Regions from separate parts of the Paenibacillus sp. FSL L8-0641 genome, predicted to be linked through region 4. Evidence: riboswitches for the same ligand, from Rfam matches in the RefSeq annotation. Region 4 holds a riboswitch; each other region holds the start of a gene.
The links. A riboswitch is a leader RNA that binds a small molecule or an ion and turns the genes downstream of it on or off. The one in region 4 is predicted to bind cyclic di-AMP.
Positions count from the first base shown of each region.

Region 1: it holds a riboswitch for cyclic di-AMP, as region 4 does, so the genes downstream of both, MKY16_RS12645 (3D domain-containing protein) here and MKY16_RS00535 (C40 family peptidase) in region 4, are expected to answer to the same signal.
Region 2: it holds a riboswitch for cyclic di-AMP, as region 4 does, so the genes downstream of both, MKY16_RS06790 (hypothetical protein) here and MKY16_RS00535 (C40 family peptidase) in region 4, are expected to answer to the same signal.
Region 3: it holds a riboswitch for cyclic di-AMP, as region 4 does, so the genes downstream of both, MKY16_RS19775 (TrkH family potassium uptake protein) here and MKY16_RS00535 (C40 family peptidase) in region 4, are expected to answer to the same signal.

Region 1 covers NZ_JBBOUW010000001.1:2,849,924-2,858,103, forward strand. Annotated here, with positions in the region: gene MKY16_RS12610 (helix-turn-helix transcriptional regulator) at 40-267, shown strand; gene MKY16_RS12615 (DUF4247 domain-containing protein) at 407-1,162, opposite strand; gene MKY16_RS12620 (DUF4178 domain-containing protein) at 1,176-1,682, opposite strand; gene MKY16_RS12625 (DUF350 domain-containing protein) at 1,707-2,114, opposite strand; gene MKY16_RS12630 (PspA/IM30 family protein) at 2,246-2,914, opposite strand; gene MKY16_RS12635 (NADH:flavin oxidoreductase/NADH oxidase) at 3,003-4,025, opposite strand; gene MKY16_RS12640 (polysaccharide deacetylase family protein) at 4,331-5,137, shown strand; gene MKY16_RS12645 (3D domain-containing protein) at 5,330-5,998, opposite strand; cyclic di-AMP (ydaO/yuaA leader) riboswitch at 6,005-6,173, opposite strand; gene MKY16_RS12650 (amino acid ABC transporter ATP-binding protein) at 6,404-7,126, opposite strand; gene MKY16_RS12655 (ABC transporter substrate-binding protein/permease) at 7,113-8,180, opposite strand, start outside.
Region 2 covers NZ_JBBOUW010000001.1:1,497,120-1,505,299, reverse strand. Annotated here, with positions in the region: gene kdpA (potassium-transporting ATPase subunit KdpA) at 1-1,102, opposite strand, end outside; gene MKY16_RS26100 (potassium-transporting ATPase subunit F) at 1,252-1,329, opposite strand; gene MKY16_RS06790 (hypothetical protein) at 1,513-1,908, opposite strand; cyclic di-AMP (ydaO/yuaA leader) riboswitch at 2,024-2,196, opposite strand; gene MKY16_RS06785 (glutathione peroxidase) at 2,663-3,148, shown strand; tRNA gene MKY16_RS06780 (tRNA-Leu) at 3,295-3,377, opposite strand; gene MKY16_RS06775 (hypothetical protein) at 3,720-3,941, shown strand; gene MKY16_RS06770 (helix-turn-helix domain-containing protein) at 4,066-4,449, opposite strand; gene MKY16_RS06765 (helix-turn-helix domain-containing protein) at 4,543-4,917, opposite strand; gene MKY16_RS06760 (MarR family winged helix-turn-helix transcriptional regulator) at 5,103-5,558, opposite strand; tRNA gene MKY16_RS06755 (tRNA-Leu) at 5,722-5,804, opposite strand; tRNA gene MKY16_RS06750 (tRNA-Lys) at 5,820-5,895, opposite strand; tRNA gene MKY16_RS06745 (tRNA-Glu) at 5,982-6,053, opposite strand; gene MKY16_RS06740 (DeoR/GlpR family DNA-binding transcription regulator) at 6,299-7,060, shown strand; gene MKY16_RS06735 (Cof-type HAD-IIB family hydrolase) at 7,130-8,005, shown strand.
Region 3 covers NZ_JBBOUW010000001.1:4,364,443-4,372,622, forward strand. Annotated here, with positions in the region: gene sdhA (succinate dehydrogenase flavoprotein subunit) at 1-73, opposite strand, end outside; gene MKY16_RS19760 (succinate dehydrogenase cytochrome b558 subunit) at 168-842, opposite strand; gene MKY16_RS19765 (LysR family transcriptional regulator) at 1,069-1,974, shown strand; gene MKY16_RS19770 (potassium channel family protein) at 1,980-2,657, opposite strand; gene MKY16_RS19775 (TrkH family potassium uptake protein) at 2,676-4,016, opposite strand; cyclic di-AMP (ydaO/yuaA leader) riboswitch at 4,430-4,583, opposite strand; gene MKY16_RS19780 (CPBP family intramembrane glutamic endopeptidase) at 4,845-6,575, shown strand; gene uvrC (excinuclease ABC subunit UvrC) at 6,544-8,180, opposite strand, start outside.
Region 4 covers NZ_JBBOUW010000001.1:130,960-139,139, forward strand. Annotated here, with positions in the region: gene MKY16_RS00500 (PAS domain S-box protein) at 1-167, shown strand, start outside; gene rluF (23S rRNA pseudouridine(2604) synthase RluF) at 219-920, shown strand; gene MKY16_RS00510 (flagellar motor protein MotB) at 1,055-1,882, opposite strand; gene motA (flagellar motor stator protein MotA) at 1,875-2,669, opposite strand; gene MKY16_RS00520 (hypothetical protein) at 2,857-3,150, shown strand; gene MKY16_RS00525 (4a-hydroxytetrahydrobiopterin dehydratase) at 3,268-3,567, shown strand; gene MKY16_RS00530 (GNAT family N-acetyltransferase) at 3,646-4,152, opposite strand; gene MKY16_RS00535 (C40 family peptidase) at 4,455-4,955, opposite strand; cyclic di-AMP (ydaO/yuaA leader) riboswitch at 4,961-5,098, opposite strand; gene MKY16_RS00540 (hypothetical protein) at 5,375-6,202, opposite strand; gene MKY16_RS00545 (M1 family metallopeptidase) at 6,214-8,180, opposite strand, start outside.

The DNA.
Region 1 (8,180 bases), 2.7 Mb from region 4:
AAGGTTATAATCTACTTAATTTGGGGTGGAGGGATTATAGTGTCTTTAAGTGACAATTTTAAAAAATTACGTATAAAATATCATTTGACTCAACAAGAACTTGCTGAGATCGCTGGGGTTACCAATAAAGCAATTTCAGCTTGGGAGAGCGGACTTTCTGAACCACGGATGGGTGCTATAGAAAAGATAGCTCGTCATTTCCATATCAAAAAAAGCAACATTATTGAAGACGATGGTATTGAACACATAAGCTCTGATCAAGTGTAGGTCAAAGTAGACGGCAATAAAATCGAAGCAAAGGAGCACCGTTCAATTCACTTTAGGTTATATCAAACTACAAAAAAGGAACTGTGCAACAGCTCCACAGTTCCGCAAACAACTTTAGAAGAAAATAAAGTTTTACCCACTATCGTCGACTTCGTCGACTTATTTTACCTGAACCGCTACGTGTTTTGGGCTTACTATAAGATTTACGCGGCGAATCAAATATGCTGGAACCGCCGCTGTCGCTCCGGTTACGTGAAATCGAGCCTCTGCTCGGTGAACTGCTGGACCCTCTGTCGAACAAACTTCCGCTTGACCCAACGCTAGAATCCGAGTTCTTCCCTCTACGGGTAACCGAACCTTTCCGCTCCACCGTAATCGGCGGAATCGCCTTTTTCTCCTGCACTGTAGGAGCACGATATTGGCCCTGAGAAGGTCGGTATACATCTCTGCTGGAGTAGCCCCGATAGGAGCCTGAACCACGTAAGGAATCAAACAGAGCATCCAGCACAGTTGCGGTTAAGTATCCTTTTAAAAAGCTTGAACTGTAATTTTGTTCTACATACTTTTTACTGTCAATTTCAATGAGTGTATCTTCCTTCTTAGCTGGATCTTGCTGCAAATGGTACCACTCATCGCTATATACCAGAAACATCCGCTCATTGCTCTGCGGTGACATTTGTTCCGGTGTACGCTGTTCTTTCAATTCCTCCGCTACTTCCGGGACTGTCTTGCCAGCTGCCCGGTATACATACGAGGTTGAATTTCCGCTGCCACTAACCGATTCCAGCGGATACGTATCCTTTACACTTGGCGCGCCGCAACCGCTTAACACGGATACGAACAAGCTCAGCGCCACAAAGACCTTTAATGCATACTGCCAGGTGCGTTTGCTCATGTGTAACCCTCTCCTAGCTTGCCCGAATAACCTTGACGTCTCCGGTAATCACTTCTTCTCCTTCATAAAGCATAAAGCGACCGTCCTGCCACTCTACCCGCAACAAATGGTAATTATCAGACTGGTACTGCCAAACATGCTGCTCTCCACCCTGTCGGAAAGGAGCACGGCCCATGACGGTAACTTGCCCAGAATATTGCTCCTCCAAATGATACGTTGTATCATCCAGCTCTAAAATGGTCGGCACTTCCTCAGGGTTGTCAAGTCTGCCGTCGATGGCCTGATATAGTCCGAATTGCAGTGTTTCCCGTTCCTCTATATGAAGATAACTGATTTGATTACCATCCTGAAGTGTCAAAACAACGGCATTCCGGGCACGATTATGTACACGACCTACCACTTCATAGGTGACAAGCGAAACTTCACAGATATCACCTGGATTTAAGTGAAGCATGCTTTTCTCTGCTTTTGGCGGCTCCGGCTTAGCAAATAGATTTGAAATTCGTTTCCAAACACCCATGGTTATATTCCTGCCTTTCTTAGCCTAGAAGCATGCTGTAATGATCAAGGCGCCAACCAGATGCAGCGCTCCTGAAAACAGGCCGAAACCAATTTTACCTTCCTGTGTACCTTTATCCAGATCAAACTGGGCCCAGTACCGCAACAGCAGACGTACAATAACTTCCAAAACAAGCAGGATGACAAAAGCGATCACAGAATACACAAGCGCTTCGAGCAAATTATTAGCTGTAGCGATAGAGCCTGACAAAATATAGCCTTGTGCAACCAGCTTCATAATCATTCGTACCGTTACGGCCATATTTCCAGCTTTCACTTCGGCAAAATCCTTATACTTCGTGAATAAAGAGTCGACATACATTAATGCGAAGATCAAAATAGCTCCCGCACCAGTCCATACAAGCATTGCTTTCATCGTTTCTAAAAAATGCATTTCATACCATCCTCCACATCTTCTTGACCTTCATATAATGTTTTACGCCTGCGGGCAGGGAAAAGCGAAGGAGAAAACGTTTCTCCTTCGCTTCCTGAGCAATCAAACTTGGCGGCACTGCTTAAATGTTCTTATTTATTTTCGTATTGCTTCAACAAAGCGGCAAGCTCATCGTCCACGGCGCTTTTCTTATCCAGCTCTTTGAACTCCTCATCCAACGATTTTTCCTTAGAAGACATTTCGTTGCTCGCTTCGGCACGTGCTTCTGCTTGCAGCATTTTTTCCTCCATACGCTTCAATCCGGCAGTTGCCGTATCAGAGCTAAAACCGTTCATAGCTTTGTTAATTTCAGTTTGCGCTTTAGCTGCGTTATAACGGGCAACCAGTGTCTCGCGCTTGTTTTTCATTTCTGTCAGCTGTCTGCGCATTTCATCCAGCTTGCCACGCAGGTTATCGGCCGCAGCTTTGTTCTGTTCGTAACCAGCTTTGAACTCGTTCATTTTTTGTTCAGCAGATTTCTTTTCTTCCAGCGCGCGACGGGCCAGATCTACATTTTGTGCTTTTGCAGCGGTATGTGCCTGTTCTTCGCGTTTCTTTACCAAAGCAGCCTGTTCTTCGTATTGCTGTTTGAATCTCTTTTCAATAGCAATTTGAGCGGCTACCGCTTTCTCTGCATCTTCCAGGTCCTCTTGCATATCACGAATGTATTGGTCCGTCATTTTAACTGGATCTTCTGCCTTGTCAATAATGGCGTTAATGTTGGACATCGTAAGATCTCTTAATCGTTTGAAAATAGACATGTGAAGTTCCTCCTAGAGTTGAATGCTTAAATTTTAAGCTCTGTACACATGTTTACGCAAGCTTTGCAAAGAGGGTTTCAAAAATTATCTAAAAGCCGCGCAAGTAAGGCTCTGGGATGTCGGCCTGTACTTTTAGCTCCCGCGATGCATGCAACGCCCAATAGGGATCACGCAGCATGGCGCGGCCTATTGCTACCAGATCAGCTTCTTTTTGCTGAACAACCCGACGGGCGTCTTCATAATCATCCAGTAATCCAACAGCAATTACAGGTACATTCAGCTTTTCACGGACGGTATGAGCTAAATCCACCTGATAGCCAGCACGCGCAGACGGCCCTCCGCCAGAACCAATTGGACCCTCGCCACCAGAAGAGATATGGAAAATGTCCACACCTGCATCACGATATCGTTCCCCTACACCTGTTATGTATTCCACATTATATCCATCCTCGACGTATTCTTTGGCAGATATCCGCATAAGCACAGGCATATCAGCAGGAAGAACCTCTTTAACAGCATGTATGACCTCAACACCGAACAGTGACAGATCCTGGCCATATTCATCTTCTCTCGTATTTGTTAAAGGCGAATGAAATTGATGGATCAGATAGCCGTGAGCGCCATGTATCTCAACCGTATCAAAACCGGCTTCCACCGCGCGGCGCGCGCCTTCTTTGTATGCCTGAACCAGTTCCCTGACTTCTGCTGTCTTTAAGGCGTGCGGCTTTTTAAGGCGTTCGCTAAAAGGAATCGAAGAAGGAGCCACAGGTTGCTCAGCATCTTCGGCCTTGCGTCCAGCGTGGCCTAGTTGAATGCCAATTTTGGCACCATACTTGTGAACTTCCTCTACAATCTTACGATATGCAGGAATATGTTCGTCACTCCAAATACCTAAATCACGATCCGTAATACGTCCATCAGGATGAACCGCTGTCATTTCCACAATAATAAGACCAGCACCTCCTACTGCTCGGCTCACATAATGGACATGATGCCAATCCGTCGGATTTCCATCCTCGGCCTCCACACTGAATTGGCACATCGGGGGCATAACAATCCGATTTTTTAAAGAAAGCCCCTTTAATTGATAAGGAGTAAACAAGTCGGTCACTTTTATCCTTCCTTCCTTCAATTCCATGTCTGTATAATTATGAATTGCAACCCCATTATACACCAGCTGTCACGGGATACCGAATCCGTTGTAAGGCTAAAACTTGCGAAAATGCTCTTGTTTTCGGTCATGTTTAAGAGAATATGTACGTTTAGCTCCATCATCTTCATTGATAATCATTTCATCGCGAACTTCTTTCCAGACGTTTATGAGCCTAACTTGGTAACCAGCATATTTTTAATAGGACAGGTACATAATAGTCGAGAGCACCACTAGGTACCACTGCACGAAAAGGGGGGATACATATGCCGTACAAGGGAGTGTTGCCATGCTTGGCACTGTTACTAGCATTTTCAAGTTTACCCGTTCACGCGGATGCGCCTCCCAAGATCGGAACGCCCCATCCCAAGGAAGCAGCTGTTGCTTCTTCTGTACATCTGAGTACAGATCGAGCTACTCCTACATTAGCAATGTTGCGTAAAAAACATGCGGACATTTTTAAAATGTGCGGCCCACACACCCGCCAAATTGCCTTAACCTTTGATGATGTGCCCGATTCTAGGTATACGCCGCAGGTTTTGGACGTATTACACGCCAACGGCATCAAAGCCACCTTTTTCATCGTCGGTCACCGTGCGGAAAAGCATCCGGGGATTATACGTCGTATTATCCGTGAAGGCCATGCTATAGGAAATCATTCCTATACTCATCCGGATTTTAGGAAGGCTACACCAGAACGCTTTCGCAACCAGATTACAAAAACAGAACGTATTTTACAAGCCAGCGCAGGTTTTCGCCCCAAGTTGATTCGTCCACCCTACGGTGAAATTACAGAGCCTCAAATAAAGTGGGCACGTCGTCATGGCTACATGATTGTCAACTGGAATGTAGACTCTCTCGACTGGAAGGGACTAAGTAAAACACAAATTCAGCGAAATGTGATTCCAGCTACAGGGCCTGGCTCTATTATTTTAATGCACGCTGGTGGAGGTCAAAGTTCCAACTTGCAAGGCACTGTCCAAGCTTTGCCGGGTCTAATTCACTCTCTAAAAGCTAAGGGCTACAAATTTGTGACAGTCCCCCGGCTACTCCACACATCGGAACGAAAATAACAGTATGTTTATAATTGAGGTCCAAGCTAAAGCAAGTAAAAAGGCTGTCTTACCAGCAGAAGTATTCTGCTCGTCAAGACAGCCTTTTTACGGATAGGACCTGATAAGAGTCCGACCTAGATATATACGGATATAGGCGTTATGTTTACATAATATATATTATGTTTAATTAAACTGTATATACGTACAATGCTATTTATCAATAACGTACAGCTTCACATTTTGAAATCCAAAGTCGTTCACAAATGATTTGTTGCCTGGAATAAAGATATCAATCCGCTTTCCTGTAATGGCGCTGCCCTGATCGCGAGCGACAGCTACAAAAGAATGATCCGGCAAACCTGGATGGGAGTAGCCTGTAACCAGTACTTTCGTGCCCATCGGAATGACGTTAGGATCTACCGCAATTGTACCTAGTTTAAGCGGATTGCCGTAGTAGTCCACTGCGCCCCATTTACCATTCTCATCGGCTGCGGCAGAATACGCTGAAGCCTTAACGTCAACTATTTTGCTATAGTTGAATGTTTTACCCCAAGCTTCAATCGTTGGCGCCTCATTCGCTGCTGCTTTCTCCGTAAGAAGCTGCGGCTTCGATTCCGAAGCTGCCTTTACACTTTTTTCGCCAGGCACCTTAATTTGCAGACCTGCATATATATTGCTGGAGGCAATGTTTGGGTTAGCCTTTGTTAGCTCGTCTACCGATACTCCATAACGTTGAGCAAGCAAAAAGAAGGTATCGCCCTCTTTGGCAGTGTGAAGCGAGGCAGCATCCGCTATTCCAGCTGTCTGTGCCAACCCTGCAATAGCTGCGGCAAGCACCGCAATTTTCATCGTTTTACCAATATGTTTTAAATGTTTCAAAGATATGTACCTCCTCTTTTATGCCTGCGAAGTTAGCTGTCGGATTCGGACTCAGGAGAAGCCCTATGCTTGTGCAATTCACCCCTAGGCATATTCCTCATCGTCTTATGACGTATCGGAATGGCTGCCGTTGTTACGTCCCCCGCACTTCCCATAGTTTGGGCCAGCATTTCAGCGCTTGTCTAACCGCATGCTGTCCCGGTAAGTTTTGGCTTACTGCATAATATCACAATTTTGTAACCTTATCCGCATGAAAATGTTGGGAACCCTGAACATCATACTACACTCGTTACAATTTTGTCATTAAGAAATCGATATTTGTTACGAAAGTATGGGGAAATGGTGACAAAATAAGAAAAGCCCTCCGTCAACGGAGAGCTCTTTTATGATTAGACCAGCACTTTCTTACAATACTTTGGCAAGAAAATCACGAGTGCGATCATGGCTTGGAGTGCCAAATACCTGGTCTGGTGCACCCTGCTCCACAATTTGACCGTTATCCATAAAGATAATTCGATCGCCTACCTCGCGGGCAAAGCCCATTTCATGCGTTACAATTACCATTGTCATACCGCCTTCGGCGAGCTTCTTCATTACATCCAGAACCTCTCCAACCATTTCAGGGTCCAATGCAGAAGTCGGCTCATCGAACAGCATTACGTGCGGCTGCATGGCCAAAGCACGCGCAATCGCAATACGTTGCTTCTGACCGCCGGATAGCTGGTTCGGATAGGTATTCTTCTTATCCTCGAGCCCCACGGTACGCAGGAGTTCTAATGCAATTTTTTCCGCTTCCTTACCTGACTGTTTTCTAACCTGCGTCGGTGCAAGCGTCAGGTTCTGCAACACTGTTTTGTGTGGGAACAGATTAAAATGCTGGAACACCATCCCCATTTTTTCCCGGGTTACATTAATATTATGACCACGAGCTGTAATCGGCTCGCCCTCAAATAAAATCTCCCCATCCGTCGGCTGTTCTAACAGATTCATACAACGCAAAAACGTACTCTTCCCCGAACCGCTGGGACCGATGATAACGACAACTTCTCCTTTGGCGATATCTATATCAATGCCTTTTAAAATCTCATTCTTGCCGAACGATTTACGCAATTGTTTAACGGTGATCACTGGCTCTCAACTTCCTTTCCCATAAACCAAGCAGCTTAGACAAGCTGAATGTCATTACAAAATAAATAGCGGCTGCGATTACGAACGGACTTAATCCTTCATAGGTGATATTCTTAATGACTTGGGCTTGGTACATAATATCCACCATCCCAATGGTCGAAATAATAGATGATTCTTTAATGATTGTAATAAACTCATTACCAATAGCAGGTAGTATAGATTTAAATGCTTGCGGTAAAATGACGTGACGCATTGCTTTGCTTCGCCCCATCCCGAGCGAACGGGCTGCTTCCATCTGTCCACGGTCTACAGCCTGAATACCCGCACGGAAAATTTCAGCCAAATATGCCGAGCTATTCAGAGACAATGTGATCACACCCGACTGGAGTGGGGTAAAATTGATACCCAGCGTCAAAGCAATTCCGTAGTGAATGATCATGAGCTGTACCAGCATAGGTGTACCGCGCAGGATCTCGACATATGTGGTACCTAACCACTCAATGATACGTATACCACTCATTCGCAGCAAGGATATGATCAGACCAATAATGAATCCAAACAATACTCCGAGTGCAGACAACAACAGAGTGTAGCCAATACCCGTAGCGTAAAGACTACGGTATTTCATAAATATATCTACAATGCTATTCGAAGAAACCTGTCTGTCGGCAGACAGTGCACTCGCTTCTGTAGAAAACTTCTCAATCGCCCCCTCCGCTTTCAGGCGAGCCAACGTTTTATTTACAGAGGTAAGCAATTCAGTATTTCCTTTACGGATACCTACGGCAGTTTCTGCACCTTCATCTTCAGGTACTGCCTTGGCAAGTGTCACGGTACCGTCTAGTGTGTATCCTTTAGCCACGGTATCTTCGATTACAACTGCGTTGATACGCTTGGTCCGAAGCTGGAGTACCAGATCGGATATTTTATCCAATGAGGTAACCGAAGCATTAGGCACTTTTTGTGCAATTTCTTCCTGAATACTCCCTTTCTGTGCACCGAGCTTCTCTCCTTTCAGAGTAGCCATCGTTGAATATTTGTCCTTATCCTCCGG
Region 2 (8,180 bases), 1.4 Mb from region 4:
TCATTTCTCCCAAAGCAGCCATGCCACCTAGCGGGGTTAGTGTATCATGCATATTATTGACCGAACCTGTCGTTGCCGCTGTTGTGACCGCAGTGAATAAAGCCGATTGTCCAATACCGAAACGAACCTCTTTCCCTTCCATGCTTCCCTGAGAAGCATCCACACCCAGTGTCTGGATTAACGGATTACCTGTCTTCTCAGATACATACGTAATGGATAGAAAAATAAGAAACAATACCATCATGGAGCTAAAAATAATCCAGCCCTGCTTACGATTACGGGCAAACAATCCAAAGGTATACGGCAACGAAGCCGGCATTACCCACATTGCCAAAATTTCCAGCACGTTCGTCCAAGGACTTGGATTCTCAAAAGGATGCGCAGAGTTAGCTCCCGCATAACCGCCCCCGTTCGTCCCCAAATGCTTGATGGACTCCAGAGAAGCAATGGGTCCCATAGAAATTTGCTGTTGTGTTCCGCTCAGCGTCGTAAGATCCGCCGTAGGCTGTAGCGTCTGCGGTACCTTCAATCCGACCAGCACCAGCGTAAGCACAAAGGCCAGCGGCAGGAAAATCCTTATAATAGCTTTAATAAAATCTTGAAAGAAATTGCCCATCCCTTCACCGCGCCGCGTCAATCCTCTCATAAAAGCCGCAGCAACCGAAAAACCGGAAGCAGCCGAAGTGAACATCATCATCGTGACGAACGCCATCTGTGTCAGATACGTAAGCCCGCTTTCTCCGCTATAATGTTGGAGATTCGTATTCGTCATAAAGCTGATTACCGTATTAAAAGCTAGTGATGCTTCCATATTACTGTTTCCAGCCGGATTACCGGGAAGCATTCCCTGTAAACGCAACAGCAAGTAGCTGATTGCCACAAGCACGGCGTTCGTAGCAATGAAACTCATAACATACGTAGTCCAACGCATGCTCTCCACTTTCTTCAAGCCTACTACCTTATAAATCAGCTTTTCTGTTCTGCCAAAAATCCGATCCGTCCGATTCGGTTCATTCGAGAATACATGATACATATATGTACCCATTGGCTTTACCAAGAGCAGCAATATAACGATCACAATTCCAATTTGAAGCAGCTCCATCCTCTATTCCTCCTTCAAAATGCTCCTGCGTTTGGAACAACAGACCCGATTCAGACCATCTATGAAGTGCACACGTTTGCGAAAAACTGCTACCAATATGCTTTAATGCTCAGATCTGTTGTTCCCGCCCGCTCTATCCCTACAAGTGACTAGAACTTTTCAGGGTTCAGGAGTGCGTAGATTAAATACATAAACACAATAGCTGTAAGCCCGAGTATAACGATCATCCTCTTCGTCCTCCTTTAGAGGTCTGCGCATCACACCAGCGTACAAACAGCAGTATCACTCCATAACTCACAGCCATGACGAGCAGCATGTATATATCCATCATGTTTATACCCTCCGTATCGGTCCTCAGATCGCCATTCTTATTCCATCATAAAATCATAAAACAACTATGTCATAAGTGCTTATCCGTTCAGCAGAAAACCCACCTCTCCGTTCAATGTGTAGATCACATGGTCCGCTCCCAATCCCCGATAAATTCCTTGTGGATTACAGCCGTGTGTAATAACATAGATCGATTCCGATGTTAGTGGTCGACATATTTGCAGGAAACGGCAAGTCAGATTCAAGCTGTTCTCGAACAAATACACACTACCAATTTCTTTTTTTGGAAAATTCCATTTTCCCGCTTGCATGGTATTGATGCGGACAATGTGCTCCACACCCATTTTTTTGAGCTGTCGTTCCTCCTGGGCGCTATTCGTGAGAACTGCAAACGCCAATTTTTTAAAAATAAGCAATTTCACAAAACTTCTGCCCGCTTCATTCGGTGCAGTGACAATAATTAACCGACCTTCCATCAGTAGCTCCTCTCCCGGTATAAAAAGACAACAAAAAGAAGCCGAAGGAAAAAGGCTTTCCTCCGGCTTCTGACATATCCATGATAAAATAAACCATGGCTGCACACGGCGGTTTGTTGCCTCTCCCTGTACGCTTACGAGGTTAGCTGTCGGATTCGGACGTGAGAGTCGCCCTATTTCTGGCACTTGACCGGAAAATTCACCCCATGAGACACACGGCTTCCGAAGCCGTACAGTCTCGATTGGTTCCCCCGCTTTTGCAACTGCAAAATTCAGCGCTGTAGACATTTCGTTGTTGCTTCATTCAAGTTAATTTGAAATTACGTCTTGAATCATACACCCGCGCATGGAAGACTGTAAAGCTCAACTGCAGGGTTATAAATCGGCCTTTAGAGCATAGAAGATGAATAATAACGCTTACAATGCAACTATGCCTCTCACAGCTCCTTCAATCTCTGTTTTTCATCCTTTTTTGAAAATGACAAGCATGTCAATATTGGCGTAGGGTAAAGCGTTATTGGCCTTTTTTTGTAAAAAGAGAAGAAAATACGCTATATGTACCAGCTAAACACCGATTGAACCCACTTTTATAAGAAGAAACACCTTAATTCGCTCCATTTGCGGTGCGATTTACTGTTTTGAGCAAAATACGATTTTACAGCGCCTGAGGTCTTTATACAGCTTTTCCAGACTTGCAACCCTTCTTTGAATTGTCTACAATTTAATTGCTGGATATTGAATGAGGAGAGATGCTATGACCGTTTATGAATATGATGCGCAAACCCTGCAAGGGAAACAAATTCCGTTATCCACATTTGAAGGGAACGTTCTGCTTATCGTGAACACTGCCAGCAAATGTGGGTTAACCCCCCAATACAAAGCGCTACAAGAGCTATATGACCAGTATCATGAACAGGGGCTCGAAATTTTGGGATTTCCCAGCAACCAGTTTGCCAAACAAGAGCCAGGTTCCAGTGAGGAGATCTCCGAGTTTTGCCAGATCAAATATGGTGTCACCTTTCCGATGTTCGCCAAGACAGATGTCAATGGCGATCAAGCACCCCCCTTATTTCGCTACCTGACCCAAACAGCTCCGGGGGTATTAGGGTCCAAAGCGATCAAATGGAATTTTACTAAATTCTTAATTACAAGAGAAGGTAACGTATTTAAGCGCTATGCACCGCAAACTACTCCAGATAAGCTGGCGGGAGATATAGAGAAGCTTTTGCAGCAAAACTGACATTCTTCATTATCACAGTTAATAAACGACCTGTTGCAACCGTGGCTTCCGTGGCTAAAGAATATAACGAAAAATACTTAACAAAAAAAAGCATCCTTTCACGTAAACCGTGTCAGGATGCTTTTTTAACTAGGTCTTGCATATAATGCGGTCGAGAGGACTCGAACCTCCACGGGCGTACGCCCACTACCCCCTCAAGATAGCGTGTCTGCCATTCCACCACGACCGCAAATCATAATGTATTGAGGCAACAGATTTATTATACTCTCTCATCAACTATTTGTAAACAAAAATATTATAATTATTTTAACTTACATATATGAGCGATAATAATACCGTCCTGTATAAAGATAACCGCTTGCTGAACTATGCATTAATGTTGCCCCCTTACGGATTATCAGAACCACCTGGCACTTAACTAAGTAATTAATTTGACAAAATAACGTATTTACGATTGTAAAAACACGTATAAAAGTGTATCATAGTTTCAGATGGTTAATTCTAACATGTTTACTGATGATTATTATAACACACCAATTATTCCGTAAGAATCCGTAAGGGGCGATTTCTTTTGAACAACAAAATGCCTGTCACCTCCTTCGGGTGGGCCATCAAACAACGGCTTGTCGAACTTCGACTGGATCAGAAAACATTTTGTGAGACACACAATATTCCGCCTTCACGCTTGTCCAATCTGATTCACGGCACCCGCAAAGCACAAAGGTACAGAAAACAAGTTGCTGCAATTCTGAACATCGACGATAACGATTATAAGGAGGCATCGCCACTCTAAATCCAACAAGCATTCCAGTTACATACAGGTCATTCCATATCACCAAGAAACCAAATAAACCCGTAAAGCGAACTCCTCCAGTTCGTTTACGGGTTTTCAACCCAGACAATCTTTAGCCAAAAAATCATTCCGGCTTTGTTTTATCCTTCTCACTTTTTTGCTTACGATATTTCGCAAATTCAACATATTCTAAAATAAAATTCTGTTCTTCCGTCTCAAGATCTTCTGCCTGGCAATTCAGTGGCCCCATCACTCCAAAAAAATAAGCAGCCTTCTGCTCCTGAAGTACGCCTTCTCCCGGCTTAATCCCTTTCATTAACCAATCGAGCGATACATTAAAAAAGTCCGAAATCTGAATTAAATGAGTGGTACCCGGCGTTGTTTTCCCCCTTCTCCAATCACCGAGATTCCCTGAACTGATTTTAAGCTTTTCACAAAATGCCTTCTTGGTCATTCCCCGATCTTTAATCAAAGCTTCAATGCGCTGATAAATAGTTTGATCTCCCAAAATGTTTCCCCTCCGAAACAGTAACTTTTTCTGAAATAATTTTCATTTTTCAGCCTTACTCATTAGTAATCCCCATTAAATCCTAAGCAACCATTACCCCATAGTAGAATTGCGCTGGTTTTTCTCTTTACGAAAGCGGGTAAATTCAATATACTCAAGTATAAAATTTCTTTCCGCCTCACTAAGCGGTTCCCCCTGGCAATTCAGTTGCCCTGAAGCGTCAAAAAAATAAGGGTCTTGCGACTCCTTCAGCACCTCACCCTGTATATCTCGACCCAGCATAATCCAGTCCAGACTCGCATCAAAAAAAGAAGCGATTTCAATGAGTTTATTCGTGCCCGGCGTCGTTTTTCCTCTTTTCCAATCCCCGAAGTTCCCTGTACTAATGCCTAACTGCTGGCAGAACGCCTTTTTCGTCATTCCCCGTTCCTTGATGAGTTCCTCGATGCGATGGTAAATAGATTGCATAGAAGTTCCTTCCTCCCTAGCAGGCTCTCAAATAACGATATCATGTTCTCTGTTCCCATTTCAAAGATCACGTATGCTAAAATTACCGAATTATGTATGTTGGTTTCCATTATACCACAACACGCAACAAAAACCGCCTGTTTTCCGAAGAAAGGGCGGTCTTTAAGCCAGTCCACTTACGCCAATCACGTAGCAGAGTTGTCGATTTTAAGTAAAATATGCTTCAATTCATTCAAAGTTTCACTCAGATGCAATAAATCTTCTTCTGGCAGATACACCAGTCTTTCTTGAATTTTATTGGAGAAGGTATGAAATACCTGTTCACAAAAAGCATCGCCTTCCTGTGTAATCGCCACATTCACGACTCTGCGATCCGAATCACACGACTGGCGGTCAGCCAACCCATGCTCCACCAGTTTGTCCAGAAGAGGAGTCATGTTCGGACGTGAGACATTAAGCTGTTTGGATAAATCAGATACCGTAGACGAACGTACTTCACGCAGGAGCATTAGCACCTGAAAGTTATTAGGCGACAAGTGTAATGGGAAATCGAGCGGACCGTAGGTGAAAAATTTCTTCTTCACAATCGGAAACAAGCCCAAAATATTTTCTGATATATTTCCTAACAGTTGAGTGTCCATATTTTTCACCGTCACTTCATAAGTTTATACTTATCATTCTATAACATTATGGCGTTATATTATACTATGGAATCATTATTTCATCATAATCATTACTTTATTACATCATTACACAAATAAAAAAAGCCTCTACCGCGAGAGACTTTTCCGTTCATTCCATTGATGCGGTCGAGAGGACTCGAACCTCCACGAGCGTACGCTCACTACCCCCTCAAGATAGCGTGTCTGCCATTCCACCACGACCGCATAACAAAATATAAATGGTGAGCCATGAAGGACTCGAACCTTCGACACCCTGATTAAAAGTCAGGTGCTCTACCAACTGAGCTAATGGCTCATGCTGTTCATCCAAGCTGTCCGCCATTAGACCAGACCTCAGGAATTCCCCTTAAGCATGCAACATGTAGTCTATAAAGACAACAATGACCCGTAGGGGATTCGAACCCCTGTTACCTCCGTGAAAGGGAGGTGTCTTAACCCCTTGACCAACGGGCCTTATTATTATGCGCCAACTTGGCGACAAGAAAGAGTATATCAAATAGAATAACAAATGGCAATACTTATTTTTTAAATTTTAAAAAAAGCAGTTTTTATCATTACAAAATGCATGTCCACTTACATTAACTTATCTATAATCATCTAATCCCTGAAAAATCATGATAAATGATTGCAATATCACTTACATTTACTTATAATCACTTACGAGATACCGAAATCATTATATTTCAGAGGAGCTTTCTATGTATCAGGAAGAACGAATGTTAAAAATCGTTGATTACTTACAGCTTCATAAGCGTATTTCGGTGGATGATATTTGTGAAATTTTTAATGTTTCACGGGATACGGCCCGTCGAGACCTGGTAAAACTTGAGGAGCATCAAAAAATTATTCGCACCCGCGGCGGCGCCCTTCTCCCTAAACTGCATCACGATCCAATTGGAAATTATAACGAAAGACTACTTACTGTATCTGAGGAGAAACAAGTGATCGGACAATTGGCTGCCAACATGGTACGAGATAGGGATCGTATTATATTGGATTCCTCTACCACCGTACAGGCGTGTGCAGAAAGACTGAATGTGCAGGAATGTTCGGTTATCACCAATTCAATTAATCAGGCCGACGTACTATCTGGAAAAGACGGTGTCTCCATTCATCTGTTGGGAGGCCGCCTGCAAAAAGAGCACCGGTATGTATATGGCTCGTCCGTAATCGCCACTTTGTCTCACTATTTTGTAGACAAAGCTTTTATCGGGATTGGAGGCATATCATCCCACGGACTAAGCCTGATTCATGAAGAAGACGGTATGCTGAAGCATCAGATGATGAAACAGGCGGATCAGGTGATCATCCTTGCGGACCATTCGAAATTCGGAATTAATTTCCCGTATCGTTTTGCTGATTTATCTGAGGTTAATATCGTGATCACCGATCGCTTGCCAGAACCAGCAATGCTGGAAATTTTGCAACATCATGATATTGAAGTTGTTGTCCCCTCATAAAATATGAAACTGCTTAGCTAGAACTCAAGATTTATCACAGAGATATCGAAAGACAGGAGTTGGAGAGAAATGAAACTGTTTGCGATTGATATGGATGGAACACTGCTGAACGAGGAAGGAAAAATAAGCAAAGTGAACGCGGAGGCTATACGCCAAGCACAAAAGCAAGGCGTTCAGGTGACAATTGCCACTGGTAGAGCCGCTTATGACGCCTGGACAAAGCTAGAGGAAGCAGAACTTATAACTCCCGTCATTGGAGCAAACGGAGCAACCGTACACGATGTGCATCGTCGTCAGTTAACCTCTACTCCTATAGGCCGCAGTGAAACGTTTGAAGTGCTGAACTGGCTGCACGACAACGACTTTTACTATGAGGTCATGACAGACCGCGCTATTTATTCTCCACAAAACGGACATCAGCTACTTGCTGTTGAAATGGATCGATTGCTGAGCGCCAACCCGGATATTTCGCTGGATACATTATTACACGCAGCCGAAAAACAATATGAACAGACCGGACATACCCGCATCGCTTCATATGAGGACATTCCACTGGATGTAGAGATTTATAACGTGCTCTGTTTCTCCTTTGATCAAGCCAAATTGGATCGGGGCCGTGAGCGTTACCAAAGTTTTCAGGGCCTGAACATGGTCATCTCTTCAGACCGTAACTTTGAAGTCGAGCATAAGGACGCGTCTAAAGGTAATGCATTGCGTTATCTGGCGAATCATCTGAGCATTCCCATGCAGGAAGCTGTAGCGATTGGGGACAGTTACAACGATATCTCCATGCTGACAATGGCAGGAAGAGGCATTGCCATGGGCAATGCAAAAGACGACATTAAGGCCGTCTGCTCCGAAGTGACTCTGACTAATACGGAAGATGGCGTTGCTCATGCTCTGTTGAACATACTTAAGACAGTTGAGGCTGACACTGTGAAATAGAAGTCATTGGCTGCTTACAAGACAGGTTGACGTCGCTTCATGGCGTACGCAGCACGTTCGTCTCTCCACTTAAACGAATTTCAGTCCACCGTTATTTTCAAAGCAGATCTAGACAAAAAGGACGCTCGCAAGCATCATTACAATGCATACGAGCGTCCTTTTTCTACTTAAAATA
Region 3 (8,180 bases), 4.2 Mb from region 4:
CCTCTGCCGCCTTGATCGTAGCCATTAGACCTGCCAGACCGCCGCCCACGACAATAATGTTGGATGCTGCCATTTCTGCTCACTCCTTTTTTTCAGGATTTTTAACCAAATCCCCTTTTACGTTTGAAAATAGAATTTCAACACAATGTATAATGGATATGACTCATTTACAGTAGTTGTTTAAAAGTACTGCATTGCACCAAGGCAGTTGCTGTTTCCTGAAATTCCGCGCTGCGGAATGCAAGCAGGGAAGCGATGAAGCCGATAGACACCACCACGAATAGGGTCATACAGATATAAGAAGATACTTTTTGCGCACGTGGTCCCACAGTAATCCCCCAACTGACCATAAATGCCCACAGTCCGTTAGCAAAGTGAAAGGATGCCGAAACGACACTGATTAAATACAAAATAAAATAAACCGGGTTTGTCACGATGCCATGCATGACGCCGCCTAGCTCCTCATGGGTTACATTACCCAGAGCGACCTGAAAGCGTGTGTCGTATACGTGCCAGATAATAAATACAAACGTAATGACGCCGGAAATACGCTGGAACAGAAAGCGCCAGTTACGTGAATAGCCGAACCTTTTTACATTCGGGTCAGCCTGATAAGCGATATACAAGCCATAAATTCCGTGGAACAGTAATGGCAAGTAGATGAATAAAGTTTCTAGCACAATAACCAGCGGCAAACCATTCAGGAAGGCCACGCTGCGATTAAATCCTTCCTTGCCGCCCTCCACCGCTGTGAAGTTCGTCACCAAATGCTCAACAAAAAATAGAGCCAACGGAATGACGCCAAGAAGCGAATGCAGCTTTCTGGAATAAAATCCTCTCATCTAGGTCATGCTCCCTTCTCCCAATAATAGCGTTTTCAATAGTAATATAACATATAAAATGACAGTTCCCGACAGGAAATGTCCAACAAGGTGTCCCTTATTAGGAAAAACAAAAGTGTGAACATCTTGTGTCGCTTTCATGTTACTCCTTTTCGGCTTATAATGGAATTGCAATATACGTATTAATTATTATGTCTTTTTTGCATATAGAGAGGAAGTGGATAATTTGTTTGAGGATTTGAACGCTTTTGCCGTCATTGTCGAGCAGTCCAGCCTGAATAAAGCCTCCAAACTGCTGAATCTGTCCCAACCCGCCCTGTCCCGCAAAATTGCCAAGCTAGAGGAAGAGCTGGGTGTAAATCTCTTTGATCGTCGGGGCAAACGGCTCGAAATTACGTCCACCGGCCGATTTGTTTATACATTCGCACTAGAGCAACGGCAACGACAGCTTCGCTTCTTACAAAAGCTCTCCCAGCACAAAAATGAAGCCCAGAGTATGCTTACACTCGGCGCAAGTCTCACGACACTCCAGACAACGCTGCCTACCCTTGTCGAAGCTTTTATGAGCAAGCATCCTCAAACCGAGCTGAAGCTGCTCACCGGTAAAACCCATGAAATCGTCGCCTTTGTACGTGACAAAAAAGCAGACGCCGGTATTGTCGGATCTGCCATTCATGAAGTCGGACTGCGTTGCATTCCGCTATTTGATGATCATTTGGAGCTCGTTGTTCCCATTGGACATGAATTAACCGTCAAGACAGGAACGGCCTCGATGAAAGATCTGCAAGGACTGCCGATGATTATTTTCTCCAAAGGAACCTGGTATCGCAGTCTGACGGATGACTTGTTCCAGCGCAGCGGCATCATGCCGGATATCCGCATGGAAATCGACTCCTTCGAGGCAATTGTACGCCTGCTTCCAACCTGTAAGGCTTCTGCCTTGCTACCCAAATCCTATTTGCGCAGCGAACTATTACGGGATAATGGACTCACTGCACTGTACTTGCCCGATTTGAAGGAGACACGCCGAACGACCTCCCTCATTTACTCGGAGACGACCGATCTCGGTCCGACAGCACGACGCTGGATTAGCGAGACACGTGCGTCGTTTGCAGGCTACCGTATGGTGTAAAGGGTTTAGCCCTCTTCATTAACATTAACAACCTCATCCTCAAAGCGGCCGATATTATCATTCGAGCCGATGATGACCATAATATCGTCGGCTTTTAATCGATCCATAGCCGTCGGTGCGATCAGGATACCATTCGCCGTATGAAGCGCCACGACGCTACAACCAAAGCGGGTACGGGCATTTAGCTCTGCTAGCGTTTTGCCATTCAGACATGCAGGTACATTGAGTTCCACAATACTATATTCCTTAGACAACTCCAAATAATCGAGCAAATTAGGCGTGACTAGCTGGTGAGCCACCCGGATACCCATATCCCGTTCTGGATAAATAATCCGGTCCACACCGAGCTTTTCTAACGCACGCCCGTGCAGCACAGATATGGCTTTGGCTACGACTTTTTTCACACCCAGCTCCTTCAGCAAAATGGCGGTGAGGATGCTTACCTGAATGTCATCACCAATAGCAACAATGCCACAATCGAAATTACGGATGCCCAGTGATCGCAACGAGTCTTCATCGGTAGCGTCCGCCACGACAGTATGTGTCAACATCTCACTCATACTGTCCACAACATCCTCATTCCGGTCAATGCCTAGCACCTCGCACCCCATATCCACCAATTGCAAAGCCAGGCTTGAGCCAAACCGCCCCAAGCCAATAACTACAAACTGCTGCGTCTTCATATCTACTCGAAAACTCCCTTATCCTATAATCATTTTACCTTCCGGATGACGATATAATTCTTTACCCTTTTTCGGCCCCAGTGCATAAGCTAGCGTGAGTGGCCCCAGTCTACCTGCAAACATCGTCAGGGTAATCACCAGCTTGCCTATGACTGTCAAATCAGGTGTAAGCCCCATCGACAGCCCCACCGTACCAAACGCAGATACCGTCTCGAACAAGATCATCAGAAAATGATGATCTTCGGTTGCCGACAAAATCATCGTCACCCCGATCACGAACAGCAACCCCAGCAGTGTAATGGTCAAAGCCTTGTAAATTCGTCCCTGCGCAAGTCGGTACTTGAACAGTACAATATCTTCCCGCCCCCGCAGCATCGAAATCACCGCTCCAATGAGCAGGGCGAATGTTGTGGTCTTAATCCCGCCTCCAGTAGAGCCAGGAGAAGCCCCGATAAACATGAGTATGATGATAAAAAACTGCGTAGCCTGCCGCAAGCCTGCAATGTCCAAGGTATTGGCACCTGCGGTACGGGGAGTAACGGACTGGAATAAAGATCCCAATAGCTTACCACCCCAATCAAGCGAGCCGAGAGTCTTCGGATTCGTAAACTCAAATACAAAAATCACGAGCGTGCCGACTACAATCATAGCGCCCGTCATGCTGAGTACCACCTTGGTATGCAAGGACAGTCTCTTGCGCTTGCGATATTCTGCCAGGTCTGACATCACTACAAAACCAATGCCGCCTGAAATAATCAAAAACATGGCTGTAAAATTAACAATCGGATCATATACATAACCTGTCAAGCTGCGAAATTCACCGAATAAATCAAAACCAGCATTGTTAAACATGGAGATGGCATGCCAGATTCCAAAATAAATCGCCCTGCCTACGGGCATATCAAAGGACCAGCGAACCGAGAATATCGTAGCGCATACGCCTTCAATAACCAGTGAGTACAGTAATACCTTACGGATTAACCCGACAATTCCCTCTACAGAAGTCTGATTCATCGCTTCCTGCAAAATGAGACGCTCCCGCAGGGAAATCCGACGCTTGAACACCAGTGCAATCAAGGTAGCCATGGTCATAAAGCCTAGGCCGCCGATCTGAATGAGCGCCACGATAACAACTTGACCAAAGGTTGTAAAAAAGGTCCCCGTATCCTTTACGACAAGCCCTGTAACACAGGTCGCGGAAGCGGCAGTAAACAAAGCGTCTATAAACGCAAGTGGCTTTCCTGTTGTATTGGAGATCGGCAGCATTAACAATAAACTACCTATTAGAATGATAATGGCAAAGCCCGCAACGAATATCTGCGGTGGAGAAAGCCGGAGCCAGCTTGCATTGGGATTCATCTATTCATCACTTCTCTCCTAATCCTTAAAACTATAAAAACAGTGATTTAATACGGTGTAAGCTCGCTACGCGTTCCATTTGATCTTCCGATCGTCGTTGCCCCTGAATTTTTTGATTTTTCCAAACCTTAGTTAACTATAATTAGCATTCCCTGAATACAGGAAGAATGCATGTCAAGCACTACTCGGCCCCCTGTGCTATTGGCGGGCAGTAGCGAAGGGGGCAGAATTGTTCTGAAGAAGCGAAGCGTTTGCCTTTATCTCCGGATTTTAACCATTAAAGGGGGTATACAATCAAAAAATCCGGGGATAACAGCAATCGGAAGAATAATCTGCACCCGCAGCGGTCTATCTAACCAATCCAAACACTTTTATACGCACAAAAAAAGACACCGGAAAACCGAGTGCCTGACTTGGTTCCTGCTCATAGCCTACGAGGTTAGCTGACGGATTCGGGCAGCACAGTATGCCCTATTTACACTTCCGATCCACCAGTGATCGGCTGTAAAATTCACCCCAGTAACATGGTTCCCCCGTTTTCCCATAGAAATTCGGCTCAACTGTATATCATTACCTATGTATTTTATAGGCATTGCCTCAAGATTATAATCCTTCTATATCCAGATCACAAAACCGATTTCGTCGAAAAAACGTGAAATTGGCTTTATTTTGCGAATGGGCATCGTTTAATCGCAGCTTATCTTATTTTATTGGAACTTTAAAGTGCTTTCACTCTATTTTCATGAATATCGCTGGTCTGTTGGCGGGAACCTGTGCAGTATGATATCTTTAATGGATGTTCTTATTTACAGATTAAGGAGGAAACTCATGAATCCTATCGGGAAACCGGTCGTGCTCACGGCCAACTTCAAAAAATTAGGCTTGCTGGGCGGGATTGGCCTGATTTGCTTTTTTATCTTTCAATTGCTTATTCCCTCGCTTAGCAATCCAAGTCCAGAATCAGTAATGAATGCAAAGGTCATCAGCAAACAAGAAGCGGTTATACACGCATTGGACTTCGCCCGCTCCGAGCTGGGATATACTGAATCACAGCCAGAGAAGCCTCTGGTGACCTATCAGGCCGAAACAGATTTGTACGGTTATTTATCTAGAGAAAAACTGCTTCAACAGTACGACCGTACATGGAAGAAAAATTACCCTTACGAAACCTTTCGGGTCGATCTGCCTGAATCCTCAGCGAAGAGCAAGCTGCAAATTCACGTAGATTTATCCACTGGGAAGGTCGTTAGTTTTAAACGGATCACCTCCAGCACCAATTACACGCAGGCTGATATTTCTACGGATGAACAAGCACGTAACAGGCTTGTACGTGTGGCTGAGGACGGCATGACGCTTGAAGCCAAGGAGCAGGCGGCCGCTGTATGGGTGAAGCGCTTTGGCTTTAAGCCGGCGGATTTAAAGCTCGCGACCACTGAACAAGAAGGCGGATTAAAGTATACCATAGACGATAAAAAAATCGGCGCCTCGGTACTTACACTGGCTTTTACTTTTGAAAACGGTGATGTTCGCTCCTTCACTCAAAGCTTTTCGGCCCCGTCGTCCTATACCGATTATATCGAAAAGCAAACATTTTGGGCGAATTGGATGACCTATGCGGGTTATGCCCTGTTTAGCTTTGCGCTGGGTGTACTTGCCATTGTGTATGCATCACTCACCCGACGACATACTTCATTTGTACGCGGCATTGTTCTATCCGTTATATACTTTATTGCTAGTATAGCTGGGACCATGAACATGCTGCCTTTATTGCAAGCAGAAGCAGGCGGTAAGGGCATGCTTATATTTCTTATGGTTTTCCAGATTGGTGTTACCTTCGTCATGGCTGTAGCGCTCTACTTCTCCTTGGTCGGCGGTGACGGACTTATGCGTCAGGTTGGACTGAATGCATGGCCACGTGCGAAAGAGCCGGGCTACGGGCTGTATGTGCTTCGCAGTATGTATGTCGGCTACTTGTGGGCCTTTATTTTACTCGGGGTACAATCCATTTTATTCTTTATACTGGAGCGCACATTTAATACATTCTCCACAACAGATGCCACGCAATCCCCTTACAATATGGCTTATCCATGGCTGCTGCCAATTATGGCCTGGATGGCAGGTATTGGAGAAGAGACTGTCTACCGTCTGTTTGGTATTCCGATGGTCAAAAAAATAGTGAAAAATACTTTTGTTGCTTGTCTGATCACCACGCTGATTTGGGCACTGGGACATACACTTTATCCGATCTATCCAGTGATTTCCAGACCTATTGAGCTGACTTTTCTTGGTTTGCTGTTCAGTTTTGTGTTCCTGCGTTACGGCTTTATTGCCGCTATGTTCAGCCACGTTATTTTTGACAGCATTCTAATGGGACTTAGTGTGATAAGTCTGGGAGACACTGTGAATGTGAGCGCTGGTCTATTCTGGATCTTACTTCCAGCCATCGTGGGTTACATCATTTATTGGTTTAGTCCTAAAAAACCAAATCGAATGATGTTTGAACCTATACAAAAAGAGGAGTCGCATTCTACGACTCCTCCTCCCGAAGGGCAGCTATAATCTGACGCGCAAGCTTATCCCCAATAGAGAGAGGCCGGAAGTCTTCGACACTGGCCTCTCTTATTTTTTTGAGCGATCCAAAATGCTTAAGCAGTAACTTACGCCGTTTCTCGCCAATGCCTGGAATAGAGTCCAGCCGGGAAGTTACCATAGATTTGCCGCGTTGCTCGCGGTGGAACGTGATGGCAAAACGGTGAACCTCGTCCTGAATCCGTTGCAGCAGGTAAAATTCTTCGCTATTACGTGCAAGTGTCACGGCCTCAGAGGATTCTCCCACCAATAGTTGGGATGTTCTATGTTTGGCATCCTTCACCAAACCACATACAGGAATGAACAAACCCAGCTCATTTTGCAATACATCGGTCGCCGCCTTAATTTGTCCACGTCCACCATCGACAACGATCAAGTCGGGACGTTCCAAATTTTCCTTAAGCACACGTTCATATCGACGCCGGATAACCTCACGCATTGTTTCATAATCATCGGGTCCCTGCACAGAACGGATTTTATATTTTCGATACTCCTTCTTGGCAGGTTTGCCATCAATAAACACGATCATGGCTGAGACTGGATCGGAACCCTGGATGTTGGAGTTATCAAACGCCTCCACCCGGTGCAAGCTATCCAGCCCAATGGCACGTCCGAGATTGCTTGCAGCTTTGGATGTTCGTTCCTCATCCCGCTCGATCAGCTTAAACTTCTCATCCAAAGCTACACGTGCATTTTCCGTCGCCATGCCTGTCATTTGCTTTTTCAGTCCACGCTGCGGTACAAGTACCTTTACATCCAACCATTCAGCCAGAGCGAGAGCCGCCGTACTTGGGTCCTCCAGTCCACCGGATAGTTGAGTTTCTGTTTCCTTTATCTCGGCATCTTGGTCACCAGCTTGATCTTGATTCGTTGCCGCTGCATAAGTTGCCTGTTCTTCAGCCACCAGTAGTGAGTCAGCAGAACGCTCTGTCTCCGTTTGTATCGCTTTCTCATCTGTCTGTCCGGTAACATCGGCTGTAGGTGCACTGTAGAGTGCAGTTTCTGCCGCAACCGGTTGATCGACATTGACCTGTTCCGCCTGCATCAGCTTAGGAGAATCCGGCAACAATATTTCCTGCGGCACTGCTGGGTTGTCACTATAATATTGCGCCACATAGGACATAAAATCACTGTAAGCCTCACCGTAGAAAGGAAAAGTCGACATATGGCGCTCGATCATTTTACCTTTGCGGACATATAGGATCTGTACACACATCCAGCCCTTATCTACTGAAAAACCGAATACATCTCGATCTTTCGCATCCGATGTGGTGATTTTCTGCTTTTCCATCATCGCGCCGATGCTGATAATCTGATCTCGCAACTCCTTGGCCCGCTCAAAGTACAATTCCTCTGCGGCCTCCTGCATTTTACGCTGAAGATCCTTTTTAATTTCCTCATGTCCCCCGCTCAAAAAGGAACCAATTTCCTGACCAATCTGGTCATACGTTTCCTTCTCGACCTCTTTCACACAAGGCCCCAAACATTGATGCATGTGATAATACAGACACACTTCCTTGGGCATCACACCACACTTGCGTAACGGATACATACGGTCCAGCAACTTCTTCGTCT
Region 4 (8,180 bases):
CCAAGTTGGGAGAACCTTTTTTCACAAACAAAGAAACAGGTACAGGACTAGGACTTATGGTCAGCCAGCGTATTATACAGAGTCATAAAGGCACACTGGATATTGAAAGCACAGAGGGAGAGGGAACGACAGCCCTGGTGCAGCTTCCGATTGCCAAGCCGGAGTAACGGGCTGGGGCGCAGGAGGAAGTGTGTTAGTAGAAATGGAGGGTACACAGGTTGCGCATTAACAAGTTTATCAGCGAAACCGGTTTTTGCTCGCGCCGGGAGGCAGACAAGCTGGTAGAGAGCGGTCGCGTGACGATTAACGGCGAAGTGGCTGTGCTGGGTAGTCAAGCGGAAGAAGGCGATGATGTTCGCGTGAACGGCAAGCCACTGCGCGATAAGTCTGATCACGTCTATATTGCATTGAACAAACCGGTGGGCATTACAAGTACAACGGAGAGCCACATTAGAGGCAATGTTGTTGATTTTGTGGGGCACCCGCAGCGGATATTCCCGATTGGACGCCTGGATAAGGATTCGGAAGGTCTCATTTTACTTACCAACGATGGAGACATTGTGAATAAGATTCTACGGGCAGAAGGCAAGCATGAGAAAGAATATATTGTAACAGTGGACCGCCCTGTCGTACCGTCTTTTGTGCAGGGCATGTCTAGCGGGGTGAAAATACTCGGTCAGCGGACGCTACCTTGTGAGGTGACGCGTGTATCTGAGTATGTATTCCGTATTATCCTGACTGAAGGGAAAAATCGTCAGATCCGGCGTATGTGTGCAGCCTTCGGTTATGAAGTTAAAAAACTGCAAAGGCTGCGAATCATGAATATTCGGTTGGGGTCCCTTCAGAAAGGTGCCTGGCGTGATCTGACAGAGGCTGAGAAGCTGGAGCTTGGTCAGATGCTCGATTATACGCTTAGCTAATGCCAGAGGGGCTCGTATAGCCTAGAGCGTATGATCGTCGTATCTGAAAGGGCAAAGTACAGGAAGCACTAAACAAAGAGGCACCAGCTGCATAAAAATGCGGCGGTGCCTTTGTTCATATAACATATGCATAATCAACCTTCACTCGAGCTTGAGGTAGGACTGATGACTTGTGTCCCGTTCTGATATTTGCGGAGAACAGATATTTCAACACGACGGTTTTTAGAGCGCCCTTGACCATCTTGATTGCTTGCCAATGGACGATACTGGCCATAACCGATGGATACAAACTTGGTTGGGTCGAGATCTGGATTGAGCAACAAGATACGCAAGAAATTCAGAGAGCGCTTGGCGCTCAAATCAAAATTGGACGGGAACTGGCTGTTGGAGATCGGTACATTATCCGTGTGACCCGATACGATAACATCATAGCCAGGGAACTGCTGGAGCATACTAGAAATGGACTTGGCCAGCTTTCTTGCTTCCGGCTTTACTTCGGCCTGCCCGGATGAAAACAAGGCATTATCACTAATGGTGATCATTAGTTGCGATTGGTTTAGCTTGGTATTCAGCAACGGGGTCAGGCCGTTATTTTGAATATATTGATCCATCTGTTTTTTAAGCTTTTTTAAATCTTCTTCTTCCCGTTGGGCCAGCTGTTTTTGCAGTTCAGAGGTAGAAGTAGCTTTCGATTTTACGGGTTGTGACACTTGTTCTTTATTTTTGCCCATATCCATGGATTGTGACGACGGATTCGCGGCTGAGTGATCCAGCACGCCAGTGCCGCCATTAAAAGCTGCACTCAGGGATTGAGCCATAGTTTCAAATTTTTTGGCGTCGAGCGAGCTCATACCGAATAAGACAATGAAAAGAGCCAACAGAAGGGTCATTAAGTCGGAATATGGCAACAGCCAGCTTTCGTCAGCATGCTCTTCATGCGGTTCATGTCTCTTTTTACTCACTGGAATCGCCATCCTTCTGGGTCATCGTAGCCCGTTCGGTCGGAGTCAGGAAGATCGTCAGTTTCTGACTGATGGCGATCGTCGATATCCCCGATTGAATGGAAAGCAGACCTTCGACCATCATTAATTTAAGCTCGACTTCTTTTTTGGATAACCGTTTCAGCTTGTTGGACATCGGATGCCACAGGACATAACCTGTAAAAATACCGAGCAACGTCGCAATGAAGGCTGCTGCAATGGCATGAGAGAGCTTTTCCATGTCACTAAGGTCGGCCAGAGCGGCGATCAGACCTACAACCGCACCGAGTACCCCGAGCGTTGGAGCGTACATACCGGCTTGGGAGAAGATCAGCGCGCCAGAGCGATGTCGATCCTCGGTGGCATTGATATCCTCCATTAGAACGTCCCGTACGAATTCCTGATCATTGCCGTCAATAATCATTCGCATGCCGCCACGCATAAAGGGATCGTCGATTTCCTCTACCTTGGATTCCAAGGCGAGCAGACCTTCACGACGGGTAATGGATGCCCACTCGGTAAACGTACCGATGAGCTCTTTGCGGTCTAACAGTTTTTGTTCGGTGAAAATAACCTTGAACAGCTTCGGAATCCGTTTGATTTCTGCCATCGGGAAGGCCATAAATATACTCGCTGCCGTTCCGACGAAAATAATCATGTAAGCAGCGGGATTATTGACCAGATTGACGACCGGAGCGCCTTTTAAGATCATCCCGACGACCAGTGACAAAATCCCGAGCACAAGTCCAATAATGGTTGAAATTTGCATGATACACCTCATCCATGAGAATAGATTTTGAATCCTTTCATGCCGCCGGGGTCGTCCTTGCCCCAAGCGCGTCATTACAAGACGGATTATAGTATTTATCGACAAAACTCTCTTTTTTGTTAAGTGCGAATTTCCGGTATAATAAGGTGATTATGTATTGAATGGCGGAACCATTGGAGGAAATGGCATGGGAGTAAAGCATGGACGTGAGTATGAACAAATTTTGAACGATTTGACAGAGGCTGTGGGGCGCATCCCAGATAGCTATGAATTTTTTGAGATGGAAGCAGAAGATTGGGACAGGCTGGACCCGGCGGGACGTCAGGAAGTCAATGAAGCTTTGGCAGAAGACTTATTTTATGCACTGGGTACAGAGCCCACAATCACTGTAGGGAGTGGCGTTGTGATCTATGAGCCGGAGCAGCATCGTATCTATGTACTGATTGGGGACGAGGAGCTGACGTCAGTCCCTTTGATTTGAGGTCCGTCTTATGGATTTATCAACGGGGCCGTGGTAATATGTACACCAATATATCGTAGTTTTGGCCGTATTTAAGCGGTCGAAAGGCTTCCGTATAAACGGGGAGGAGTTCGTAACATGCCTTTTACACAAGAAGAGATTGAAGCACATCTGGAGAAACTGGAGGGCTGGGAGCTGGAGGAAGGACGTTGGATCGTTCGGAAATATAATTTTTCCAGTTTTATGAAAGGGATTGCATTCGTGGATGAAGTTGCCGCTATATCTGAAGCATTCAATCATCATCCATTTATTACGATTGATTACAAGACCGTGACTCTGCGTTTGACCTCTTGGGACGATGGCGGTATTATGGCCGTGGATATTAAGGAAGCCCAACAATATAATGAAGCTTTTGAAAAAATGCGTAGCAGTCATTGAGCTTGTAATGATCTGTCGTATGATGATAAAAGCGCCTTCGCTATACAACATCGTGGTTGTATGCCGAAGGCGCTTTTATCATAGAACCTGGGTTGGGTGCTCGGGACGATATACCATACAATAAAATGGTTTCTTGCCGTCGGGGGTCTGGCGTTCATAGGTATCTGTAAGCTCAAATCCAGCCGCCTTGTAGGCCCGGATAGCGCGCCCATTCCAAGTAAGCACCTCTAGATCAATTTCATTCTTCGGGTTGCGTCGTTGGGCTTCCTCTGCAATGGCACGGACAAAATCAGAGCCTTTGCCATGTCCGCATCTTTCAGGATGCATGCCAAGACCTAGCCGGGTCACACCGATCATAGGAAAATATTGAGCAAATCCCATCAGCTTGTTCTCTTCATCCAGTACGGCAACATATTGCTCTTGGCGAAGCGTGGGACTTCCAAATTCGACCTCAAGCGCCTTCATTTGTTCCCAGGGGAGCCAACCGTATATGTTATAAGGTGGATCATAGCGCCACTCACAGATTGCAGCCGCTTGATGCTCGTCCATCGGTACGATCCGATAGTTGGATATTGAGGCCGGCATGTGTTCCATCCTCCTTTTACAGGTGCTTCAATCATTAACAACAGATTGTAGACAAGTTGCAGGGGAATAGCAAGCGTGTTTATTTTATACCCAAGACGGGTATACATTCAATAAGAAGGAATTACTGCTCATATGCTCCCCCAGCGGTGACGGTAAAACCGACGATGTTCGCTAAAATTGAAACCTTTTGAGGTGTCAGTTCGTCAGTAAAGATAATCATTGCTGATGTTGTGGACATAAAAAGCCGCAATTCGATTCCGGCAGAATCAAATTGCGGCTAGAGTTAGCTTGCTGTGCGTTAGTTATTCTACGTTGTCGTCATCAGGAATATCTGAAGCTACAGAATGGTAAGCGTCTGTGCTCATAATTCTTTTTGCACCGACATAGCGGTTAGCGTAATAATTTTCGTTCAGTGAGCTAACTACTACACCACGTGAAGTCGAGGAGTGGGCAAATTTCCCTTCACCTACGAAGATACCTACATGGGAAATGCCTCTTCCTGTGGTGTTGAAGAACACCAGGTCCCCAGGCCTCATTTCATCGCGGGATACAGAAGATCCCATTTTGAATTGTGATCCAGATTGATGCGGAAGTTTAATTCCCAGTTTGTTGAATACATACATTGTGAAGCCGGAGCAATCGAATCCCTCGAGTGTAGTGCCTCCGCTTCTGTAGTTCGTTCCTTTGGCATCTTGGATGACCTGGTCCATCTTGGAGTCTGCAAATGCACTGCCGCCACCGAATGTAAAAGATGTAAAGGCAATGGCAAGACTCATAGCTGCGATCGTTAGCTTCTTCTTCAAAAAAAATATACCCCTTCCAATGCCTGCGAGGTTAGCTTAAGGATTCGGTAGAAGGTTCCCCTATGACCACTCTGTTGCGAGATCAATTCACCCAAACTGGTTCCCCCGCTTCCTAGGTGCCAGGAATTAGGCTTTACTTAAGATGTGCACCTTGGAGAGCAGTATTCACAATAACGATATTTTTGAGATAAAGGTTACAATAAAGATTACAAAGTTGTTACTATCAGTTCACTGCGATTATTGTAACAAAGTCGGCTGGCTTTGGCAAATGTTTCATTGCAAAAAGTTACAAAAAAAATCTGCTCCTAATGTCCCAGGAACAGATCTTGTTAACAGTATTCAGTTATGTGCCGTTTGCGCGGTTATGCATAAAGTTTTTTCGACAGACGGAAATGAAGTGATTAACATAAAGGAAGGGCTTAGCTTCTACTGGAGATATCGGTATGCCATAGTCTGTACTGCGAACTGATATGCCACAGCCTGACCAGACTAGTAACAAAATGATACGATTGTTGGAGAATGAGCGCGAGCATGCCAGTCCAAATCATCGCCACGGTGCCAAATAGACCGAAGACCAGCAGCACACAAGCACCGAGCAAAAGGGATATACCGACAGCTGGGAGAAGCTGGCGAAAGAAGGCGAGCAGGGACGATAGTATGGCGTGACCACCGACAGTGCCTAGTTGCATATACAGGATGCACTGCCGAATGAACCATCCGTATGCCATCCATCCCATGGCATAGGGCAACAAGTGCAGCAGGTAAGAGGGAGATTGAAGCGTACCTGCTACAATAGGGTAGAGTCTCGGTACTACCCAAAAGGCGGGAATCAGCAGCAGTCCCAACTCGATGATGTAATACAACAGCGACGACATGCCATGGCGTTTCATACCTTTGAAAAAGGACAGGCTTTGCGGCTCAGTCGCATCGGTATGCAGGCTTTGATATATTCCGGCTCTAATGAAGGGAGTGATTAGTATGCGTAGTACAGTCGCCCCTAGTAGTATCCACAAATACACATGTACTTCCCGGCTGTCCATCAGAGCAATCTGGCTCTCCATCCAAAACAAGGTCTGTCCCAGCTCGTTTTGACCCTGATCAGGATAACGGAGCAATAGCGGGATAACGGCAGACTGCACCAGTCGATAGAGAAACACCCCCCACAGTAGTCGATACAGAAATAAAATGATAACGATATAGAATCGTATGCGCACCAGCGCCCAGCCCTCTTTTATAACAGTCCGCATCTATAGACACCTCACCATGACAGACTTCCAAGCAGTGTCTCCAACAGCTTGGTTACACTTATACTCCAACGGGTTTGTTGCTTTTCGTCCAATTCGGCTTTTAAGGTATTGTTAATATGCTTGTTCTCCAGTGCAATGGTATATAGGGGATCAAGGGTTACATAGGAAACGGGAGAAGTACTTTTGATCCGAAAAGTTGTGCTTTTGCCCGCACCGTCCCAAGCCTTGAATTTCGTGGTTCCATCCTTGAAGGTAAATTGGACAGGGATCTTGGGATAATCCGCCCCTTTTTTGCTGACCGTCACGACTGCTTCATATCCATTCTCCAGCTTGTGGTTTGTGATGTGATCCACTGAAAAGTCCGCCATCTGGCCGTCATATACATACTGTTCAAAATAGTGGCTCCATGAGCGTCCGGTGACTCTCTCCACGATACGTTGAAAATCCAGTGAGGACGGATGCTTAAATCGGTACGTCTGGACGTAGGTCCGCATAATGCGATCCATTTTTTTCATACCCACCTGACGTTCAATGCCCCGTAGTACCAGCTTGCCTCGAGAGTAGGCATTTTGCGCGTACTCAGCAGCCGAGCCGTACTTCCATGACTCACGGTTTAGCGGCTGTGGGGAGGATACCTGTCCCGATTGTAATGGCAAGTTGGGGGTAAGCCCATATTCTTGCTCCATAAGTCGCTCCTCTGCATAGGAGGTGAAGCCTTCATCCAGCCACGGCTCCTCAAATTCATTATTGGCTACCATTCCATAGAAATATTGATGTCCAATCTCATGAACTAATGTCCGTTCCAGACTATAGCCAGGATTGAGATTACCCGCAGCAGCGGCCGTGATGAGTGTCGGATACTCCATGCCGCCAGCTCCATTGCTTGATTTAGGTGGAACCACGATGGACAGGGTGGAATATGGATAAGGCCCGTACCATTTGCTGTAGTACAAAAGAGCGGCCTTCGCTGCGCTCATATAGCGTCCTTTGAGCTCCTTGTGCGATGGGTCAAGGTAGAGCTTGATTTTGACACCAGGGACTTCAGCAGAAGAAAAGGGTTCTTCTACGGCTACAAAGTTGGGTGAAGCGGACCAGGCAAAATCGTGTACATCATCGGCATAAAATTGATATATTTTTTGTCCGTTCTGTCGGACGGCACCACGGGTGGGGAATCCGGTCGCTGCTACGATATGAGTTTCAGGCACCCGAATCCGTACGCTGTAAATTCCAAAATCGGCATAAAACTCGGAGTTACCATGATACTGGTGGAGGTTCCAGCCCTCCTCGGCGCGTCCACGCTGTCCTGCAGTCTCGTAGACACTGAGCTTCGGGAACCACTGTCCTGCCATTACAAAATCATCTGTCCCACCCATACGAGCAAAGATGGCAGGCAGTTTTACCTCAAACTTCATATATAATGTGATTTCTTCGCCACCTCGTACTGGCTTGGGTAGACGCACCTTCATGAGCGAACGGTCGCCTGCGTTACCGTCATCTGGCTGCACATATTGGATGCGATGCATGAGGGATAAACCGTCTTCTGTTTTTAGTTCAGTCAGCGTCATAGAGCCAAAGCCGTCTTTGGGCATGGTGTCTCCGCGCAGCTTTCCACCGGATTCCTTCATAAAGGTGGTTTCCATGGAAGAGAAGGCGTTCGGGTATAGATGAAGATACAGATCATTCACGGTTTTCTTGCCCGGATGTTTCCAGGTCAGTGTCTCAGTGCCTCGCAAAACCTGTCCCTTTTCCAGAGATACATCAATGTGGTACTCTACCACCCGTTTGCTGAGGATTTCTGTAGCGGGTTGTGGAGGGTTCTTGGGCAGGTCAGGCAGGATGTTTGCCCCTAGAGGCTTGCCCACATTTGGGGCAAGCGCAGACTCAGACAGGGAGCCGTATAGTGGTTGGCCTATGGACTGCGGGTCGGATTGCGATTGGGGCTGCCAGGCAAACCATAACGTCCCTGCGAGGAGACCGA